3 regions of the Streptomyces sp. NPDC014870 genome follow, and region 2 is predicted to be linked to each of the others. Evidence: riboswitches for the same ligand, from Rfam matches in the RefSeq annotation. Region 2 holds a riboswitch; each other region holds the start of a gene.
What was found. Region 2 has a riboswitch for cyclic di-AMP ahead of ACF09C_RS00860 (transglycosylase SLT domain-containing protein). Riboswitches for the same ligand answer to the same signal wherever they lie in the genome.
Positions count from the first base shown of each region.

Region 1 (6,464 bases), on a different contig from region 2:
CCGACGGCGCGGCCGCGCCCGGCGGAGTCGTCAGAGGGGCATGAGGTCGCCGACCGGCATGAGGTCGGGGCGCTTGGCCGCGACGTCGTCGCCCGAGCTCTCGCCGCGCAGGCGGCGCCCGATCCACGGGACGAGGTACTCCTTGGCCCAGTGGATGTCGTCGCGGCGGACCTCCAGGGTCCCCCTCGGCGGCAGCGGCGGCCAGGCCTGGTCAGGGTCGGCCGGCACGTCCATGCCGAGGACCTGGGCGGCGCGCAGCGCGACCCGGGTGTGGCCCTCGGGCGAGAGGTGCAGCCGGTCGTCGTCCCAGGCCCGCCTGTCCTGGACGGACTTGAGCGACCACAGGTCGAGGACCGGGCAGTCGTAGCGGTCGGCGATGGCCCGGACGTGGGCGGTGTACGTGGCGATCTTGCCGCGCAGGTGCCGCAGGACGGGTACGTCGCGGGTGTCGAAGCCGGTCGTCACCATCACCGTGCCGACGGCCGACGTCAGGTCGGCGACGGCGCGCTCGAAGCGCTCGGCGACGTCGTCCGGGTCGGTGCCGGGGCGGATGATGTCGTTGCCGCCCGCGCAGAAACTCACCAGGTCGGGGGCGAGTTCCCTGGCCCTCGGGACCTGTTCCGCCACGATCTGGTCGAGGAGCCGGCCCCGGACGGCCAGATTGGCGTAACGGAACGCGTCGTGCTCCGGCAATTGGTCGGCGAGGAGAACCGCGAAGCGGTCCGCCCATCCGACGTACTTCCCGTCCGGCCCGGGATCTCCGACGCCCTCGGTGAAGCTGTCCCCGATCGCCGCGTACGACCCGAATGCGTTCTTGTCTCTTGATCTCGAATCGTCTGCCACGGGAGTTCATCTTTCCCTTATGGGTGTGACCTACGCGACCGTAAGGAGGGGTTGACGCCGGGTGAGATACGCCACCGGTCAAGATTCCGCCAAGCCGGAATACGCCGGAGGGGCCCGGCGCACCGAAGTGCCGGGCCCCTGCGGGGTGGAGCGTGCGACGCGGAGCGTCAGATGCCGACGCCGTGCTGGCGCAGGTATGCCAGCGGGTCGATGTCCGAGCCGTAGCTCGGGCCGGTGCGGATCTCGAAGTGCAGGTGCGGGCCGCTGGAGTTGCCGGTCGAGCCGGAGAGGCCGATCTGCTGGCCGCCCGTGACGGTCTGGCCGGCCGAGACGGAGAGCGAGGAGAGGTGGGCGTACTGGGAGTACGTGCCGTCGGCGTGCTGGATGACTACCTCGTTGCCGTACGCGCCGCTCCAGCCGGCCGAGTGGACGGTGCCCGCGCCGACGGCCTTGACCGAGGTGCCGGAGGAGGCGATGAAGTCGACACCGGTGTGGTAGCCGGAGGACCACATCGAACCGGAGGCCCGGTACGGGGTGGAGACGCCGCCGCCGACCGGGGCGACCCAGCCGGAGGAGGACTGCGCCGGGGCGGACTGCGCGGGGGCGGAGCCCTGGGTGGTGGCGGCTGTGGTGCGCTCGGAGGAGCGGGAGGCACGCGACTCGCTCGTGTCGGAGGACGAGGACTTCTTCTCGGCCTTGGGCGCGGCCTTCGGGGCGGCCTTGGGGGCCGCGGCCTTCGGGGCGGCCGTGGACTTGGCGCCGAGGGTGAGCTTCATGCCGGGGAGGATCAGCGAGGGGTTCTCGCCGACGACCTGGCGGTTGTCGGCGTAGAGCTTCTGCCAGCCACCCTTGAGGTCGTGCTCGGCGGCGATCTTCGACAGGTAGTCGCCCGGAACGACGGAGTACGTCTTCGGCTTCGCCGCGGGGGCGGTCGCCGGGGCGGCCGGGGCCTTCGCGGGGGTGGCGGCGACGGCGGTGACGGCCTGCGCGGGCGTCAGGGCCGGCGCGGCCTTCTCGGCGGCGTGGGCGCCGGTCGCGCCGAGCAGCGGGAGGGCGACGACGGCGCCACCGGTGCCGGCGGCGACGAATCCGCGCGTGATCGGGTTGGCCTTGGGACGGCGATGCTTACCCTTCGCGGGCATGGCGAATTCCTCTCCGTCGCCTACGAGGTGAGCTGTCGGGTTCGGACTGGAGATGTCCGGCCGCGCTCTCACGCGACTTCACCCCGAGCCGACCGGTTCGACCGGTGCGGCGTACTTACCTGGGTCCCCCGCTCCTGCCGTACGTGGATGGGTGCGGATTGATTCCGGGCGGTGGCAGGATTCGGCGGTCCGTCCGGATTGAGCGTGACGCTAGACGAGCGGGGTCGAGCCGAACAAGCCGCTGGTTTCCGTTCGCAATCCGCGGCGTGATATCCGCACCGAATTCCGGTCACCCTGCGTGGATGACGGGGGATCGATTTCCTTTTCCGGTACGGGAATTAGCGGGGACGATCAGGCACGGTCCGTCACCTTTGAGACGCTGCTCACGCCCCGAAACCCATCTCCCCTGCAACCAGGGCGCGTTATATCGAAGGGCTCAATTCGGACAGAACACCCAATCCCCCACCCAGGGGTGCGCGCCGACCCCGACACCCGGGATGATTGCCCCAGGAATCGATCAGGAACCGATCGCGATCCGTCTACCTTCAGGAGCACTCGTGACGCAGCAGCTGCCCCAGGTCCCGTCGACCGAACCCGAGCTCACCGGGGTCCGCAACTTCCGGGACGTGGGCGGACTGCCGACCGTGGACGGCGGTTCGGTGCGGTTCGGACGCCTCTTCCGCAGCGGCCACCTGGCCCACGCCACCGAGGAGGACGCGACCTTCCTCGCCACCCTCGGGCTGCACACGATCTTCGATTTCCGCAATCAGGCCGATGTCAAGATCGAGGGTCCGGACGTCGAACTGCCCGGTGTACGGAACGTGAACATACCGCTCAACGACCCGGCCGACGGCAAGGAGTTCTGGAAGCTCGTCCGCTCCGGCGAGCTGGAGCAGCTTCGCGCCATCCTCGGCGACGGCAAGGCCGCGACCCGAATGTCCGATTCGTACCGGCAGATGATCGTCGAGCGGACGGCGGAGCACAGCCGCATCCTGCACGCGCTCGCCGAGGACAGCGTCCCGGCGCTGATGCACTGCGCGGCCGGAAAGGACCGGGCCGGCCTCTCCGTCGCGATCTCCCTGCTCGCGGTGGGCGTCGAGCGCGAGGCGATCGAGGCCGACTACGTGAAGTCGAACGACCCGCACCGCCGCTACAAGGTGCGCCGCACCTCCGACGCCTCGGACGCGATGGCGCCCGAGGTGATGGAGCTGATCAGCCCGCTGTTCGACGCGCGGGTGGAGTACCTGCGGGCCGCCTTCGAGACGATGGAGCAGACCTGGGGGACGGCGGAGAACTACTTCACCGACGGCCTGAAGCTCAGCCCGGAGACCCGGGCGAAGCTGCGCGAGCGACTCGTCGTCGAGGGGTGACCGCCGTCCCGGCGCGTCATTGGTTCTGCGCGCCGAGGGCGAAGAGCAGATAGAGGAAGCCGGCGAAGAGGTGCCCGGCCACGAGGTAGGCGAAGAGCCGGAGGACCAGGCCCTTGGGGAACTTGCCGGCCTCGCGCTCCTCGCCGGTGACCGGTGCGGGCTTCTTGGACATATCGGTCCTTTCTGAAGGTCAGCGCAGATGAGGTGCGCCGCCGTCGCCGAGGCACAGCTCGGCGACGGGGCTCTGCATCAGCGTGTGGACGAAGAGCAGCTCGGCCCCGCCCCGTCCGGCGGCGCCGATCCGGTGCGGCGTGAGCGAGTCGAAGTGCGCGCTGTCCCCGGGCTCCAGGACATGGACGGCATCGCCGAGCGCGAGGCGCACCCGGCCGTCGAGGACGTGCAGCCACTCCTCCCCCGGATGGACCCGCACGATGTCGGCCCGGGTGGCGTACGGCACGTGGACGCGGAGCGCCTGCAGCGCGCGGCCCGGCCCCCCGGCCTGGCGGTAGATCCAACCGTCCGCCTCGACGGGTTCGGACCGGCCGGCCCGGACGATCGGATCACGCTCGGCCGGAACCTCGCCCAGGAGGGCGGAGACCGTCGTACCGTAGATACGGGCCAGGGCCAGCAGCATCGGCAGCGAGGGCTGGCGGTGGCCCGTCTCGAGCCGGGAGAGATGGGCCGGGGAGAGTCCGGCGCGCTGAGCGGCTGCCTCGAGGGTCAGCCCGCGGCGCCGGCGCAGGCCCCGCAGCTGCGGGGCGACGTCCGGCAGGACGGCGGTCGCGTCGCCTGCGGCAGGGTCCGGGGAACGCTCCCCGGGGAGGTGGTCCATGCCTCCATTCCGCCAGGAATTTTCCTCTGAGGCAAACTTCTTGCCCCAGAGGCAAAGAGTGCCGGTGTGAACGCGCCACCCTCGCGTCAGCGCTGCGCGACCGCCTGCTTGACCAGCGTCTTCCCGAAGTCCCAGACCAGCCCGCCGCCACCGTGGGCGTCATCCATGACCGCCGTGAACGCGGTCACGAACCGGTCCACGTCCGCCTCGTCGATGATCAGCGGCGGAATCAGCTTGATCACTTCCATGTGGTCGCCGGACACCTGGGTCAGGATCCGGTGGCGCTGGAGCAACGGCACGACGACCATCTGCGCGAAGAGCCCCTTGCGGGCCGCCTGCAGCATGGTCCAGCGGCTGCGCAGGCCGAGCGAGGAGGGCCGGCCGAACTCGATGCCGATCATCAGTCCACGCCCACGGATCTCGTGCAGCAGCTCGTAGCGCGGCACGAGCTCCCTCAGACGCGAGGAGAGCAGTTCGCCGATCCGGCGCGCGTGCGCCACCGTGCCCTCGTTCTCCATCACCGAGAGCACGGCGAGCCCGGCGGCCATGGCCTGCGCGTTGGAGCCGAAGCTGGCGGAGTGGACGAGGACGCGGTCCATGGACGAGTAGACCTTCTTGAAGATCCAGTCCTTGCCGAGCGTCGCCCCCACCGGTACGTACCCGCCGGACAGGGCCTTGGCGACGCAGAGCAGATCGGGCTCGACCCCCTCCTCGTGCTGGTACGCGTAGAAGTCCCCGGTCCTGCCGAGCCCGGTCTGCACCTCGTCGGCGATCAGCAGGGCTCCGTGCCGGTGCAGCAGCTCCTGGGCGGCGCGCAGGAAGCCGGGCGGGGCCGCGTGCACCCCCTTGCCCTGGATCGGCTCGACGACGAAGCCCGCCACGTCGCCCTTGCGCAGCTCCCGCTCCAGGGCGTCGAGGTCCCCGAGCGCGAGGGCCGTGTCGGGCAGCAGCGGAGCGAAGCCGTCCCGGAACCCCTTCTCCCCGTTCACCGACAGGGAGCCGGTGGTCAGTCCGTGGAAGGCGTGCGCGCAGTACAGGATCCTCGGCTTCCCGGTGGCGTACCGGGCGAACTTCAGCGCGGTCTCCACCGCCTCCGTCCCGCTGTTGCCGAAGAAGACCCGGTCGAGGTGCGGGCTGTGGGCGAGCAGCTTCTCCGCGAGGAGACCCGGCAGCGGCTGGCAGTCGAAGCGGGTGAGGTCGGCGAGCTGGGCGTCCAGGACGTCGTGGAGGGCCCGGCGGACCACGGGGTGGTGCCGCCCGAGGCCCATGACGCCGAAGCCGGCCAGCATGTCGAGGTAGTCCTCGCCGTCGGCGTCCCAGAAGTGGGCGCCCTCGGCCCGTTCGTAGACCTTGTCGAAGCCGATCGTGTGCAGCATGCGCGGGAGCTGGTGGTTGAGGTAGCGGCCGTGCAGCTCGTAGCGCTCCGCGCCGCGTTCGGCGAGCAGCGCCGAGAGGTCGAACTCCGTGCTCATCGCCCCTTCTTCCGGGTCGGTGCGGCGCCGATGCGCCCGGCGATCTCCACCGGGGGTGGGGCCGAGGTCGGCGAGGCCTGGGCGCGCCTGGCGTGGGCGAGGAACTGCCCCGGCGTCCCGAAGGTTCTCAGGGAGCCGTACGGGGGACCCGCGCCCGGTCGTCCTTCGCGGGCCCTCCCGTACGCGTCACGTCATCCGCGGTTGCCGGAGACCGTCTCGCGGGCCGCCCTCAGGGACTCCTTGAGCGAGCCCATGGTGGCGAGGACGGCGGTCGGTTCGTAGCCGCAGTGCGCCATGCAGTTGGCGCAGCGCGGGTCCTTGCCCCGGCCGTACTTGTCCCAGTCGGTCTCCTCGATCAGCTCCCGGTACGTGGGCACGTAGCCGTCGCTCATCAGATAGCAGGGTCGCTGCCAGCCGAAGAGCGAATAGTTGGGGATCGCCCAGGCCGTGCACGGGAAGTCCGCCTTGCCCTCCAGGAAGTCGAGGAAGAGCGGCGAGTGGTTGAGCCGCCACCGGCTCCGGTTGCCGCCCGCGAAGGCCTTCTTGAAGAGTTCGCGGGTCTGCTCGACGCCGAGGAAGTGTTCCTGGTCGGGCGCCTTCTCGTAGGCGTACGCGGGGGAGATCATCATCTCGTCGACCTGGAGGTCGTCGTTGAGGTAGTTCAGCACCTCGATGATGGTCTGCGGGGTGTCGGTGTTGAAGAAGGTCGAGTTGGTGGTGACCCGGAAGCCGCGCCGCTTGGCCTCCTTGATCGCCGCCACCGCCTCGTCGAAGACGCCTTCCTTGGCGACGGACTCGTCGTGCC
Region 1 is NZ_JBIBWQ010000002.1:546,332-552,795, reverse strand. It holds gene ACF09C_RS07160 (STM4011 family radical SAM protein) at 1-44, shown strand, start outside; gene ACF09C_RS07155 (SGNH/GDSL hydrolase family protein) at 31-843, opposite strand; gene ACF09C_RS07150 (LysM peptidoglycan-binding domain-containing M23 family metallopeptidase) at 1,011-1,985, opposite strand; cyclic di-AMP (ydaO/yuaA leader) riboswitch at 1,990-2,149, opposite strand; gene ACF09C_RS07145 (tyrosine-protein phosphatase) at 2,543-3,355, shown strand; gene ACF09C_RS07140 (DUF6126 family protein) at 3,372-3,527, opposite strand; gene ACF09C_RS07135 (helix-turn-helix domain-containing protein) at 3,546-4,187, opposite strand; gene ACF09C_RS07130 (aspartate aminotransferase family protein) at 4,274-5,659, opposite strand; gene hpnH (adenosyl-hopene transferase HpnH) at 5,851-6,464, opposite strand, start outside.
Region 1: another riboswitch for cyclic di-AMP. It lies ahead of ACF09C_RS07150 (LysM peptidoglycan-binding domain-containing M23 family metallopeptidase); the one in region 2 lies ahead of ACF09C_RS00860 (transglycosylase SLT domain-containing protein).

Region 2 (6,464 bases):
TGATGTCGCCCTGGACGCGTGGCGGCTGGGTCAGCTCCGAGGTCTTCGACCACACCTCCGTGCTGCGCTTCATGGAGGTCTGGACGGCCGCCCTCGGCACCCCGGCCACCTGCCCGAACATCAGCGCCTGGCGGCGGAAGGTGGTCGGCGACCTGACGGGCGTCTTCGACTTCGCGCGCCCGGTGTACGGCGTCCCCTCGGGTCTGCCGTCCACGGCCAAGGTCATCGGCCAGGACACCTGCGGCCCGCTGCCCAACCCGGTGCCGCAGGACAACGCCCTGCCGGCGCAGGAGTCCGGAACGCGTCCGGCGCGTGCCCTGCCGTACCAGGTCAACGGAAACCTCGACCGCTTCGAGTTCGGGGCGGCGGGCAAGATCCTCGCCTGGTTCTCGATGACCAACCAGGGCACCCCGGCCAAGCGCCCCGCCCACTTCACGATCCACCCGCACCAGCACCGGGACACGGCGGCCTGGCAGTACACGGTCGAGCCGGGCGCCACGTCCACGGACTACTTCAACATCGGCCTCGGGTCGGGCTCGGGCAAGTACGACATCTCGATGATGGGCCCCAACCGCTTCCTGCGGCGCTTCATCGGCGACGCCTCCAAGGCGGGTAAGGCGATCGAGGTGGCGGCCCGGTTCGCGACCGAGCCGGGCACCGGCAAGACGGCCGTCTGGTTCAAGCTGACCAACACCTCGGCAGGACCGGTGACCTTCACCGTCCGCTCGAACGCCTACCGCACGGACGGGCCGTGGACGTACACGGTGGCGGCGAACTCCTCGCGCGAGGACTACTTCAACGCGGTGGCGTACAACGACGGCTGGTACGACTTCACGATCCTGGCCGACATCGACGGCACCTGGTCGCGCCGCTACACCGGCCACATCGAGACGGGCGCGCCGAGCATCACCGGCTGACCCGCACATCCACAGTTCCGGCCAAATGGGGCACAAGGGATTTCACATCCCCTTGTGCCCCATTTCTCAACTCGGCGGAATTTCCCTGCATGTCCGTTATGGTACGGCGCGTGAGGCGAATCACCTCACCTTTTCGACGATCTTTGGAACCGCCCCGTCCCCTTGTCCGGCAAGGAAGTTCGGCGCGCCGGGCGGACGGCGGAAGTCCTCGGAGAAATACCCGCGCATTCGGCGCCTTGTTTCGTCCGACATTTCTCGCTTACGGTCACCTCGACCCGGACGGAACGCCGAATCCTGCCACCGTCCGAAATAGACCGCTCATTCACCCGACGGCAGGAGCGGGGGACCCACTTTTCGCCGGTCCGGATTTCCGGCACGGCTCGGGGTGAAGTCGCGCACGCGCGGCCGGGCATCTCCAGCCCGAACCCGACAGCTCACCCCGCAGGCGCCGGAGAGGACTGCAACATGCCCGCACACGGTAAGCACCGGCGCCCCAAGAGAAGGCCCCTGACCCGTGGCCTCGCCCTCGCGAGCACGGGCGGCGCCGCCCTGGCCCTGCCCCTGGTCGGCACGGCCACCGCGCACGCCGCGCCCACCTCGGCGCCCGCGGTCTCCCCCGTGGGGAAGACCGTTCTCAGCGCCCCGGCGAAGATCGCGGAATCCATTCCGACCGCGCAGAATTCCGCCGCGAAGACCTATACCGTCACCCGCGGTGATTCCCTTTCGGTGATCGCGCACGAGCAGCGTGTGCAGGGTGGCTGGCAGGCCCTCTACCGCGCGAATCGCGCGACCGTGGGTGACAATCCGTCACTCATCCACCCCGGCCTCGAACTCACGCTGCACGGAAAGGCCGCGGCCCCGAAGAAACCGAAGTCGCAGGCGCGTACGACGAGCACGGACCGCGCCGACCGCTCGCAGCAGCGCACCGCCCCGGCCAAGGCGGCTCCCGCGAAGGCCGCGCCCGCGAAGGCGACCCCGGTGGCCGCGAAGAGCTACACCAACGACCTCGACGGCTGGATCCGGGAGTCGCTGGACATCATGCAGAAGTACGGCATCCCCGGTACGTACGAGGGGATCCAGCGCAACATCATGCGCGAGTCCTCCGGCAACCCGCTGGCCATCAACAACTGGGACTCCAACGCCGCCAAGGGCACCCCGTCCAAGGGTCTGCTCCAGGTGATCGAGCCGACGTTCCTCGCCTACCACGTGCCCGGCACCTCGATGGACCTCTACGACCCGGTCGCCAACATCACCGCCGCCTGCAACTACGCGGCCGACCGGTACGGATCCATCGACAACGTCAACGGGCCGTACTAGCCCCACCGGCGGAGAGGCGGGGCACCGGCCCCGCTAGAAGTGGTCGGTGAACCAGCTCGCGGCGAGTTCGCCGACCTGTTCCAGGGTGCCGGGCTCCTCGAAGAGGTGCCCGGCACCGGGGACGACGACGAGGCGGTTCTCGCACGTCAGGCGGGACCGGGCCGCCTCGTTCAGCTCCTGGACGAGGCGGTCGTCGCCGCCCACGATCAGCAGGGTGGGCGCGCGTACCTGGGCGAGCCGTCGCCCCGCGAGGTCCGGGCGGCCGCCCCGGGAGACCACGGCGGCCACCTCGGACAGCGGATCGGCTGCGGCCCACAGGGCGGCCGCCGCGCCGGTGCTGGCGCCGAACCAGCCGGTTCGCAGCCCTTCGAGGCCGGGGCGTCCCACGAGCCAGCGGGTGGCCCGGGCCAGTCGGCCGGCGAGGAGTTCGGTGTCGAAGACATTGGCCCGGTCGGCCGCCTCGTCCTCCGTGAGCAGGTCGAAGAGGAGCGTGCCGAGCCCGGCCCGGTTCAGGGACTCCGCGACGGCGCGGTTGCGGGGGCTGTGGCGACTGCTGCCGCTCCCATGGGCGAAGACCACGATCCCCGGAGCCTCGACGGGCACCACGAGATGGCCCGCGACCTCCACGCCCGCGACCGGGATACGGACCTCCGGGTCTCCGTCGTCCTGGTCCTGCCGGGCGTGGTGGCGCTCCAGGCAGGCGACGACCTCCTCGTCGGCGGTCTGCGAGAAGTCCTGGTAGAACTGGCCGATCGCGTAGAAGAAGGCCGGCTCGTGGACGCTGACGGTCTCGTCCGCCTCCCGGCCGATCCGGTCCCGCCAGTCGGCCGGTGCGACCGGCACCGCGAGGACGATCCGCGCGGCCCCCTGGGCCCGCACGACCCGGCAGGCGGCGACCGCCGTGGCGCCTGTCGCGAGGCCGTCGTCGACGACCACCACGGTCCTGCCGTCGAGCCGGGCCGCCGGCCGGGCGCCCCGGTAGCGGCGGGAGCGCTGCCCGAGCACGACCCGCTCGCGCGCCTCCACACCGGCGAGGTCCCCGGCCGAGACCCGGCTGTCGGCCAGGACGTGGTCGTTGAGGACCCGTACGTCCCCCTCGCCGATGGCGCCCATCGCGAGCTCCGGCTGGTAGGGCACCCCCAGCTTGCGGACGAGACAGACGTCGAGCGGCGCCCCGAGGGCGTCGGCGACCTGTTCGGCGACCGGCACACCGCCGCGCGGGAGCCCCAGGACCACGACGTCGCGGCCCTTGAGGTGCCCCAGACTTGCGGCGAGCTGCCGTCCGGCGTCGGTCCGATCGGTGAAGTACATGACCCGCTCGTCTCCCTGGTGCTGAGCGTGCGCGCGGGCGGGGGCGGGGCCGCGCCCGTCAGGCGGGGCGCGCGACGAGGGTTCCGTCCTCGCCGAGGTCGACCCGCGCGCCATGGGGCCGGCTGGTCCGGCCGAGTACGTCGTGGAGCCAGCGCGTGTCGCGACCGGGGGCGTGTTCCAGCCGCATGCGCCGGGCCCGAAGGGGGATGATCCTCACCTCCTGGAGCAGGCCGTCGTCGGGCCGCACCGAGACGAGGTACAGCAGGCGCAGCTCGTCGCGGTACTGCTCGTAGCCGGTGATGCCCTCGTAGTCGTTGATCAGGTCGCCGCAGCCGTGCAGCACGAGCTTGCCCCGGTGGACCTCCAGCGGCCGGGGATGGTGCGAGGAGTGGCCGTGCACCACGTCGGCGCCGGCGTCGATCAGCGCGTGCGCGTAGTCGACGTCACCCCCGGTGAGCGCGTACCCCCAGTTGGAACCCCAGTGGAGGGAGACCAGGACGAGGTCGCCGGGGGCCTTGGTGTCCCGGATCCGGGCGAGGAGGCGGGCGGCCGAGGCCGCGGTGGGCCCGGCGGCGTAGTGGACCCCGCTGTGGCGGGCGGTGGCGGCCCAGTCGCGCGGGATGCCGCTGGAGGCCATGCCCAGGGCGTACGCGACGAGCCGGCCGCCGCCGGGCAGGTCGACGATCGCGGGCCTGGCGGCTGCCTCGGCGTCCTCGCCGGCGCCCACCGTGCGCACGCCGTGCTTCGCCAGGGTGTCGAGGGTCTCGGCGAGGCCGCCGCGGCCGTGGTCCAGGACGTGGTTGTTGGCCAGGACGCAGACGTCGGGGCGGACGGCGGTCAGGCAGGGCACGTTCTCCGGGTGCATCCGGTAGTGCACGGCCTTGCCGGGGGCGGTCTCGTCGCTCGTGGTGACGGCCGTCTCCAGATTGGTGACGCGGACGTCGGGCGCCGCCGCGTCGAGGGCGTCGAGGGCGACGCCCCAGGGGTAGTCGAAGTCCACGCGGTGCGGGATCGGGCCGCTCACCGCCTCCGCGAGCGCCACGTAGGACCGTGCGTCGCGCACGTACCGCTCGCGCAGGTGCGGGTCGCCGGGGTGCGGAAGGATCTGGTCGACCCCGCGGCCGAGCATCACGTCGCCGCAGAGGAACAGTCCGACCAGGTCACCGTCCATGTACCCAGGGTAGACGCGGCGCGCCCGGCGGGCCTGAGCTGCCGGGGCGGGCCGAGCGGCTCATGTCTTGGGGCTCGGGGTCACGGGGAGGTTGTAGACATGGCCGGGGCTCACGATCTCGGTGATCGCCTGCCCGAAGAGCGTGCTGGGCTCCACCCCGTTGTGCAGGATGTCCGTGTTGAGCATGACGATCATGGTGGCCCGGGCCTCGGGCAGGTACACCACGAGCGACTCGTAGCCGGGCAGCGAGCCGTTGTGGCCGATCCAGCCCCGGACGTCGAAGATGCCGAGGCCGTACCCGGCCCCCGGGATGCCGGTCGGCCGGGTCTGGAGCCGTTGTGCCTGGGTCTCGGGGGTGAGGAGCGTTCCGGTGGCGAGGATCCGCGCCCAGGTGTGCAGGTCCGCGAGCTGCGAGATCATGGCGCCCGCCGCCCAGCCCCAGGAGGGGTTCCAGTCGGTGGAGTCCTCGACCTTCCCGGACGCCGTCTGGTTGGTGTAGCCGTGGGCGTGCGGGCGAGGAAACTCGGTGCCGATCGGGAAGACCGTGTGCCGCAGTCCGGCCGGTTCGACGACGTTCCGCTGGATGTACCGGTCCAGCGGAAGTCCGCCCTCCTTCTCCACCACGAGACCGAGCAGGATCAGATTGGTGTTGCAGTACTCGAACTCCGCCCCTGGCTGGAAGTTCACCGGGTGCTTGAAGGAGTAGTCGAGCAACTGCTGCGGGGTGAAGGGCCGTTCCGGGTCGGACGTGAGCGCCTTGAAGAAGTCGTCGTCCGCCGAGTAGTTGAACAGTCCGCTGCGCATCCCCGCGAGTTGACGGAGCGTGATCTCGTCGCCGTTGGGGACGCCGTTGACGTACCGGTCGATGGTGTCGTCCAGGCCGACGCGGCCCTGGTCGACCAGTTCGAGCAGGGCGGTCACGGTGAACGTCTTGGTGACGCTGCCGACCCTCATGTAGAGGTCCGGGTTCATGGGCGCCCCGGTGTCCTTGTCGGCGACGCCGAAGGACCGGACGTAGCTGCCCTTGCCGGGGGCGGAGAGCGAGACCATCACCCCGGGCACGCCGGCCTCGCTCATGACCTGCTGGATCGCCGTGTCCAGACGGTCCGCGACCTCCGGGGTGAGCTCGGCGAAGTCGCCGTTCGTGGCGGCCGGGGCGAGAACGGCGGCGCTGTGTGCGGGCGCCACGGGGGCTTCCACGGAGAAGGCCGCGCCCGCCGAGACGGGGACGGCCAGCATGCCGGTCGCGGTCAGCACCACACAGACCCGGCGCCACCTCGCCTTGGACGGCAAGCGCGGTGAGTGGGGCGAGCGCTGTTGCGAGAACCTCACGGGCAGGCCTCCTGCCGGACGAGGACGAACCCCCTCCCTCAGGCTAGGCCGGAGCGACAGGCCGTGCACGGCGAGCCGAACGACCCGCCGTGCGGCCGCCTCGCGCGTCCGCGGGCCGCCGTGCGGAGCGCCCGCCACGGCTCAGAAGTTGCCGTAGTTGACCTGCCAGGTCGGCAGGCCCATGTGGCGCCAGAGGGCGACGACCCGGTCGCGGTCGTCCAGCGAGACCCGGACCGCGTAGCGGTGCCGGATGTGCGCGTCGAACAGCTCGGCCTTGACGATGTCGTCGCTCCGGCCGTCGTCCGACGCCCGCATCCACAGCTCGTCGTACGGCACTTCGTGGCGGGCCAGCCAGGCCTCGGTGAGCGCGCGGTGGTCCTCGCTGCGCCCGGACAGCAGCACGATCGTGTCGTCGT
Region 2 is NZ_JBIBWQ010000001.1:204,717-211,180, forward strand. It holds gene ACF09C_RS00855 (phosphocholine-specific phospholipase C) at 1-917, shown strand, start outside; cyclic di-AMP (ydaO/yuaA leader) riboswitch at 1,223-1,378, shown strand; gene ACF09C_RS00860 (transglycosylase SLT domain-containing protein) at 1,383-2,234, shown strand; gene ACF09C_RS00865 (phosphoribosyltransferase family protein) at 2,268-3,545, opposite strand; gene ACF09C_RS00870 (CapA family protein) at 3,604-4,716, opposite strand; gene ACF09C_RS00875 (serine hydrolase domain-containing protein) at 4,777-5,955, opposite strand; gene ACF09C_RS00880 (AAA family ATPase) at 6,190-6,464, opposite strand, start outside.

Region 3 (6,464 bases), on a different contig from region 2:
GCAGGAGCTGACGGACCGGCTGATCGGCGGCTTCGCGGCCAGGGGCTCGGCCGACCTCATCCATGAATTCGCTTTCCCCCTGCCCATCTACGCCATCTGCGACCTGCTCGGGGTGCCCGAGGAGGACCAGGACGACTTCCGGGACTGGGCCGGGATGATGATCCGGCACGGCGGAGGGCCGCGCGGCGGGGTGGCGCGGTCGGTCAAGAAGATGCGCGGCTATCTCGCGGAGCTGATCCACCGCAAGCGGCTCGATCCCGGCGACGACCTGATCTCGGGGCTCATCAAGGCCTCCGACCACGGCGAGCACCTCACCGAGAACGAGGCCGCCGCCATGGCCTTCATCCTTCTGTTCGCCGGCTTCGAGACGACCGTAAATTTGGTCGGTAACGGCGTCTATGCCCTACTTGGTCACCCCGGTCAGCGCGAGCGCCTGCAGGCCTCGCTCGCCGCGGGCGAGCGGGGGCTCCTGGAGACCGGTGTCGAGGAGTTGCTGCGCTACGACGGGCCGGTGGAGCTGGCGACCTGGCGGTACGCCATGGAGCCGCTGACGATCGGCGGCCAGGAGATCCCGGCGGGCGACCCGGTCCTGGTCGTCCTCGCGGCCGCCGACCGCGACCCGGCGCGCTTCGACGCGCCCGACACGCTGGATCTGGCCCGGCGCGACAACCAGCACCTCGGCTACGGGCACGGCATCCACTACTGCATCGGCGCGCCGCTCGCCCGGCTCGAAGGACAGATCGCCCTCGCGACGTTGTTGACTCGCCTTCCGGACCTGCGACTTGGCGCCGATCCGGACGAACTGCGGTGGCGCGGAGGACTCATCATGCGCGGCTTGCGCACCCTTCCGGTGGAGTTTGCCCCAGTTGTGAAGTGACGCTCCGTCAAGACTGTGACTTTTACGTGATCTCCGCTGCATCGACTTGTGACTGACGTTCGAATGCCGCTACGTTCACCGTCACCTCAGCAGTCACACGGAAGGCAGCCCGCATGCGCTCCGGGAACGGTCGACACCGCAGACCCCGCCAGGCCCCCGCCATCGTCGTCGCCGCAGGCGTGACGGGATCGGCCCTCGCGCTGCCCCTCCTGGCGGCGGGCTCCGCCTCCGCCGCGGACGCGGCGACCTGGGACCGGGTCGCCGAGTGCTCCTCGGGTGGTCAGTGGAGCGCGCACTTCGGCAACGGGCTCTACGGCGGACTCCAGTTCTCCCAGGAGAGCTGGGAGCGCCACGGCGGTCTCGCATACGCGACGAGCGCCGACCTCGCCAGCCGCGCCCAGCAGATCGCGGTGGCCGAAAAGGCCCTTGCCGCGGGCGACACCCAGTGGGCCACCTGTGCGCCGATCGCCGGCCTGACCAACGACGGCGCCAAGCCGGACGTCGACCCCGGACCGGGCGTCAAGCCGTCCGAGCCCACGGGCCCGCTCCCCGAGTCCAACCGCACCTCCGGCCTCCCGTCGGACTCCGCGCAGTCCGCGGCCCCCTCGGACAAGTCCTCCACCCCCTCCTCCGAGGCCTCCACGCCGTCCACGGCCACTCCCGAGACCTCCGCCACGCCCGAGACGTCCCCCACGGCGCCCGAGACCTCCGGTACCCCGTCCGCGCCGGGCAACGGCAAGCACCGGGGCGACGCGGCACCGGAAGAGACGGGCAATACGGACAAGGATCGCGAAAAGGGCCGCCACGCCCTGCCTTCTGACACGCAGACGACGGACGGTTCCGTCGAGAGCGGTGCGAAACTGGACAGTACGGACAACACGCCTGCAGAGGACATCACCGACGCTATCGGCGAATACACCGTCAAGCCCGGCGACAACCTCACCGAGATCGCCCAGCGGAACGAACTCCCCGGCGGCTGGGGCGCCCTGTACGACGCCAACCGCACGGTCGTGGGCGCCGACCCGGACCTCATCATCCCTGGCCAGAGCCTCGATCTGACGCCGGACAAGGCTGCGGACAAGGCCGCGGACAAGGCTGCCGGGGCGGACGCGCCGCAGGGGTAGTTCGGGGCTGAATGTCCGGTTCTGTGCAAGTGAGACATGGGTCTCTTCGTCTCAACTGGCGTGTCTCGTCCACGAACTCCCCTTCCGTCACCTCTCACCTGCGTAAACGCCCTTTGTCCCGAGGCAAGTAGGGGGGATTTGTCCCCCATGGACGTCTTTGAACTTCCCCCGGGTCTGTGTCTACGGTCGTGACCGCTCGCCACCGCGGGCCCCGTCGACCGAAACGCCGAATCCTGCCGTCGGCCGATGGGAACAGTCGTCGCGTCAAGCGCCGTAGGCAGGAGCGGGGGACCCAAGGTAAGTGCCGTCCCCGGCCGTTGAGACAGACGGCCGAAGGACCGGCTTGGGGTGAAGCCGCGCGCAAGGTCGCGCGGCCGGGCAACTCACATGGCCCGAACCCGACAGCTCACCTCGCAGGCGTCGGTGAGGAGAAGTCCCATGCTGTTTTCCGCCAAGGGCAAACACCGTCGTCCCTCCAAGGCCACCCGCGCCGTCGCCCTCGCCGGTGTCGCCGGTGTCGCCGTCGCCGCCCCCCTGATGGGCGCCGGCACCGCCTCGGCCGCCACCGTCTCCGAGTGGGACAAGGTCGCCCAGTGCGAGTCCGGCGGCAACTGGTCCATCAACACCGGCAACGGCTACTACGGCGGCCTGCAGTTCTCCAACTCCACGTGGGCCGCCTTCGGTGGCACCGCGTACGCCGCGAGCGCCGACCAGGCCTCGAAGTCGCAGCAGATCGCCATCGCCGAGAAGGTCCTCGCCGGCCAGGGCAAGGGTGCCTGGCCGAGCTGTGGTGTCGGCCTCTCGTCCGCCACCCCCGGTGTCGTCGCGGAGAGCGCGCCGCAGCCGGAGCGTCAGGCCGAGCAGCCGACGACCCGCAGCGAGCAGCGGACCGCCCCGAAGGCCCCGGCCAAGAAGGCCGAGTCCAAGAAGACCGTCACCACCCCGACCGGCAAGAAGGTCAAGAAGGGTGACGGCGAGTACAAGGTCGTCGCCGGTGACACCCTGAGCACGATCGCCGCCGCCCACGACGTCAAGGGCGGCTGGGCCAAGCTCTTCGAGCTCAACAAGGACGTCGTCGAGGACGCCGACCTGATCTACCCGGGCCAGCAGCTCCACCTGAAGTGAGCCCGGCGGCTCGCGTGAGTCCGGCGGCTCGCGCGCGCCCCACGACCCTCCCGCGGTGACCACCCCGGTCCGCAGCGTCCTTCCCCCGTGCGCTGCGGGCCGGGGTTCCGCGCTGTCCGGGGCCGGGTCGCGGACGGTCCTCGGTGCGGCCCCTGGTACGGACCCCGCCCGGTTACCGCCGAGTAGATTCGGGGCCCTTTGGCCCGAGATGCATGCCCTTGGGTCCTTTTTCGTCCCAGGGGGCGGGCGCCCGGCTGGCTGGAGCCCTGGAGCCGGTTAGGCTCTTGTCGCAAGGCCAAAGCGACCCTGCACCGCAAGCGTCACATCTAGCGTCACATCCCAGAAGGAGATGCTCGTGCCGTCCATCGACGTCGTCGTAGCCCGGGAAATCCTGGACTCCCGAGGCAACCCCACGGTCGAGGTCGAGGTCGGCCTCGACGACGGCAGCACCGGCCGTGCTGCCGTTCCGTCCGGTGCCTCCACCGGTGCGTTCGAGGCCATTGAGCTCCGTGACGGAGACAAGAACCGCTACCAGGGCAAGGGCGTCGAGAAGGCCGTCCTCGCCGTGATCGAGCAGATCGGCCCGGAGCTCGTCGGCTACGACGCCACCGAGCAGCGCCTGATCGACCAGGCCATGTTCGACCTGGACGCCACCGACAACAAGGCCTCCCTCGGCGCCAACGCCATCCTCGGCGTCTCCCTCGCCGTCGCGCACGCCGCGTCCGAGGCCTCGGACCTCCCGCTCTTCCGCTACCTCGGCGGCCCGAACGCGCACCTGCTGCCCGTTCCGATGATGAACATCCTGAACGGCGGCTCGCACGCCGACTCCAACGTGGACATCCAGGAGTTCATGATCGCGCCGATCGGCGCGGAGTCCTTCTCCGAGGCCCTGCGCTGGGGCACCGAGGTCTACCACACCCTCAAGTCCGTCCTGAAGACCAAGGGCCTGTCCACCGGCCTCGGCGACGAGGGCGGCTTCGCCCCGAACCTGGACTCCAACCGCGAGGCGCTCGACCTCATCCTGGAGGCCATCAAGCAGGCCGGCTACGTCCCGGGCAAGGACATCGCGCTGGCGCTCGACGTCGCCGCGTCCGAGTTCTACAAGGACGGCTCGTACGCGTTCGAGGGCAAGTCCCGCTCGGCCGCCGAGATGACCGAGTACTACGAGGAGCTCGTCTCCGCGTACCCGCTCGTCTCCATCGAGGACCCGCTGTTCGAGGACGACTGGGCCGGCTGGAAGGTCCTCACGGACAAGCTGGGCACCAAGGTCCAGATCGTCGGCGACGACCTGTTCGTCACCAACCCGGAGCGCCTGGCCCGCGGCATCGAGGACGGCGCCGCCAACGCGCTGCTCGTCAAGGTCAACCAGATCGGTTCGCTGACCGAGACCCTCGACGCCGTCGAGCTGGCCCAGCGCAACGGCTTCAAGTGCATGATGTCGCACCGCTCCGGCGAGACCGAGGACGTCACCATCGCCGACCTCGCCGTCGCCACCAACTGCGGTCAGATCAAGACCGGCGCCCCGGCCCGCTCCGAGCGCGTCGCCAAGTACAACCAGCTCCTGCGCATCGAGGAGATCCTCGACGACGCGGCGGTCTACGCCGGCCGCAGCGCGTTCCCGCGCTTCAAGGGCTGATCCGTAGCCCCTGAGCACCCCGAGTCACCCTCGGTTACGTACGTCCCCGCACCCGGTCCCGTACCGTGTGCGGGGACGTCCGTTCTGAAGGGGAGGCGCGTACATGGCCCGGGACCGGTTCTCGACCGCGACCAGGATCCGGCTGCTCGGCGAGCAGACCGCAGCCCGCGTGTACCGCTCCCAGACCCGCCGCCAGGCCCGCCGCTCCCGGCTCACCGGCCGCGCGGCCTTCCTCGCCCTGGTCGTCTGCTCGCTCGTCGTCGCCCTCGCGTACCCGATGCGGCAGTACGTCTCCCAGCGCGGCGAGATCGCCGAGCAGGAGCGCCGGGCCGCCGAGGCCGCCGCGCGCGTGGAGGAGCTGCGGGACGAGAAGGCCCGGCTCCAGGACCCCGCGTACGTGCGCAGGCTCGCCCGTGAGCACCTGCACTACGTGATGCCCGGCGAGACCGGCTTCACCGTGAACGACCCCGAGGCCGAGCGCGACCGCCGCGCCGAGCAGGGCGAGGCCGACCGGCCTTGGTACTCCGACCTCTGGGACGGCGTCGACCGCGCCGACGCGGGCCGCTGACCCGGCGACGCGCGATGATGGACCACTGACCGCCCGACCGCACTCGCCCCGACGCACCGCCCGACGCAACCGCACCCGACGACGAGAAGACAAGACGCAGCATGGAAACGCCCCCTCCGCAGACCGCCCGCACCGAGCCGACCGAGGCGGACGTCGCCGCGTTCGAGGCCCAGCTCGGTCGCCCGCCCCGGGGGCTGCGCGCCATCGCGCACCGCTGCCCCTGCGGCAACCCGGACGTCGTCGAGACCGCGCCGCGGCTCCCGGACGGCACCCCGTTCCCCACCACGTACTACCTGACCTGCCCCCGGGCCGCCTCCGCGATCGGCACCCTGGAGGCCAACGGGGTCATGAAGGAGATGCAGGCCCGGCTCGCCACCGACCCGGAGCTGGCCGCCGCCTACCGGGCCGCGCACGAGGACTACATCGCCCGCCGTGACGCCATCGAGGTCCTGGAGGGCTTCCCGAGCGCCGGCGGCATGCCGGACCGGGTCAAGTGCCTGCACGTCCTCGTCGGCCACTCGCTGGTGGCGGGCCCCGGCGTGAACCCGTTCGGCGACGAGGCGCTCGCGATGCTGCCGGAGTGGTGGGCCAAGGGCCCCTGCGTCACTCCCTGCGCCGACAAGGAAGAGGACGCGACGTGACCCGGGTCGCGGGCATCGACTGCGGTACGAACTCCATCCGGCTGCTCGTCGCCGATCTCGACCCCGAGACCGGCGAGCTGGTCGAGCTGGACCGGCGGATGAAGGTCGTCCGCCTCGGCCAGGGCGTCGACCGGACCGGCCGGCTCGCCCCCGAAGCCCTTGAGCGGACCTTCGCCGCCTGCCGCGAGTACGCCGCCGTCATCAAGGAACTGGGCGCCGAGAAGCTGCGGTTCGTGGCCACCTCGGCCTCCCGGGACGCCGAGAACCGCGCGGAGTTCGTGAGCGGCGTCCTGGACATCCTGGGCGTCGAGCCCGAGGTGATCACGGGCGACCAGGAGGCCGAGCTCTCCTTCACCGGCGCCACCGGCGAACTGCACGGCACGGAGAAGTACCTCGTCGTCGACATCGGCGGCGGCTCCACCGAGTTCGTCGTCGGCAACAGCCACGTCGAGGCCGCCCGCTCCGTCGACATCGGCTGCGTCCGGCTCACCGA
Region 3 is NZ_JBIBWQ010000014.1:97,113-103,576, reverse strand. It holds gene ACF09C_RS34050 (cytochrome P450) at 1-877, shown strand, start outside; gene ACF09C_RS34045 (transglycosylase family protein) at 991-2,001, shown strand; cyclic di-AMP (ydaO/yuaA leader) riboswitch at 2,261-2,436, shown strand; gene ACF09C_RS34040 (transglycosylase family protein) at 2,440-3,126, shown strand; gene eno (phosphopyruvate hydratase) at 3,476-4,762, shown strand; gene ACF09C_RS34030 (septum formation initiator family protein) at 4,866-5,330, shown strand; gene ACF09C_RS34025 (DUF501 domain-containing protein) at 5,432-5,971, shown strand; gene ACF09C_RS34020 (exopolyphosphatase) at 5,968-6,464, shown strand, end outside.
Region 3: another riboswitch for cyclic di-AMP. It lies ahead of ACF09C_RS34040 (transglycosylase family protein); the one in region 2 lies ahead of ACF09C_RS00860 (transglycosylase SLT domain-containing protein).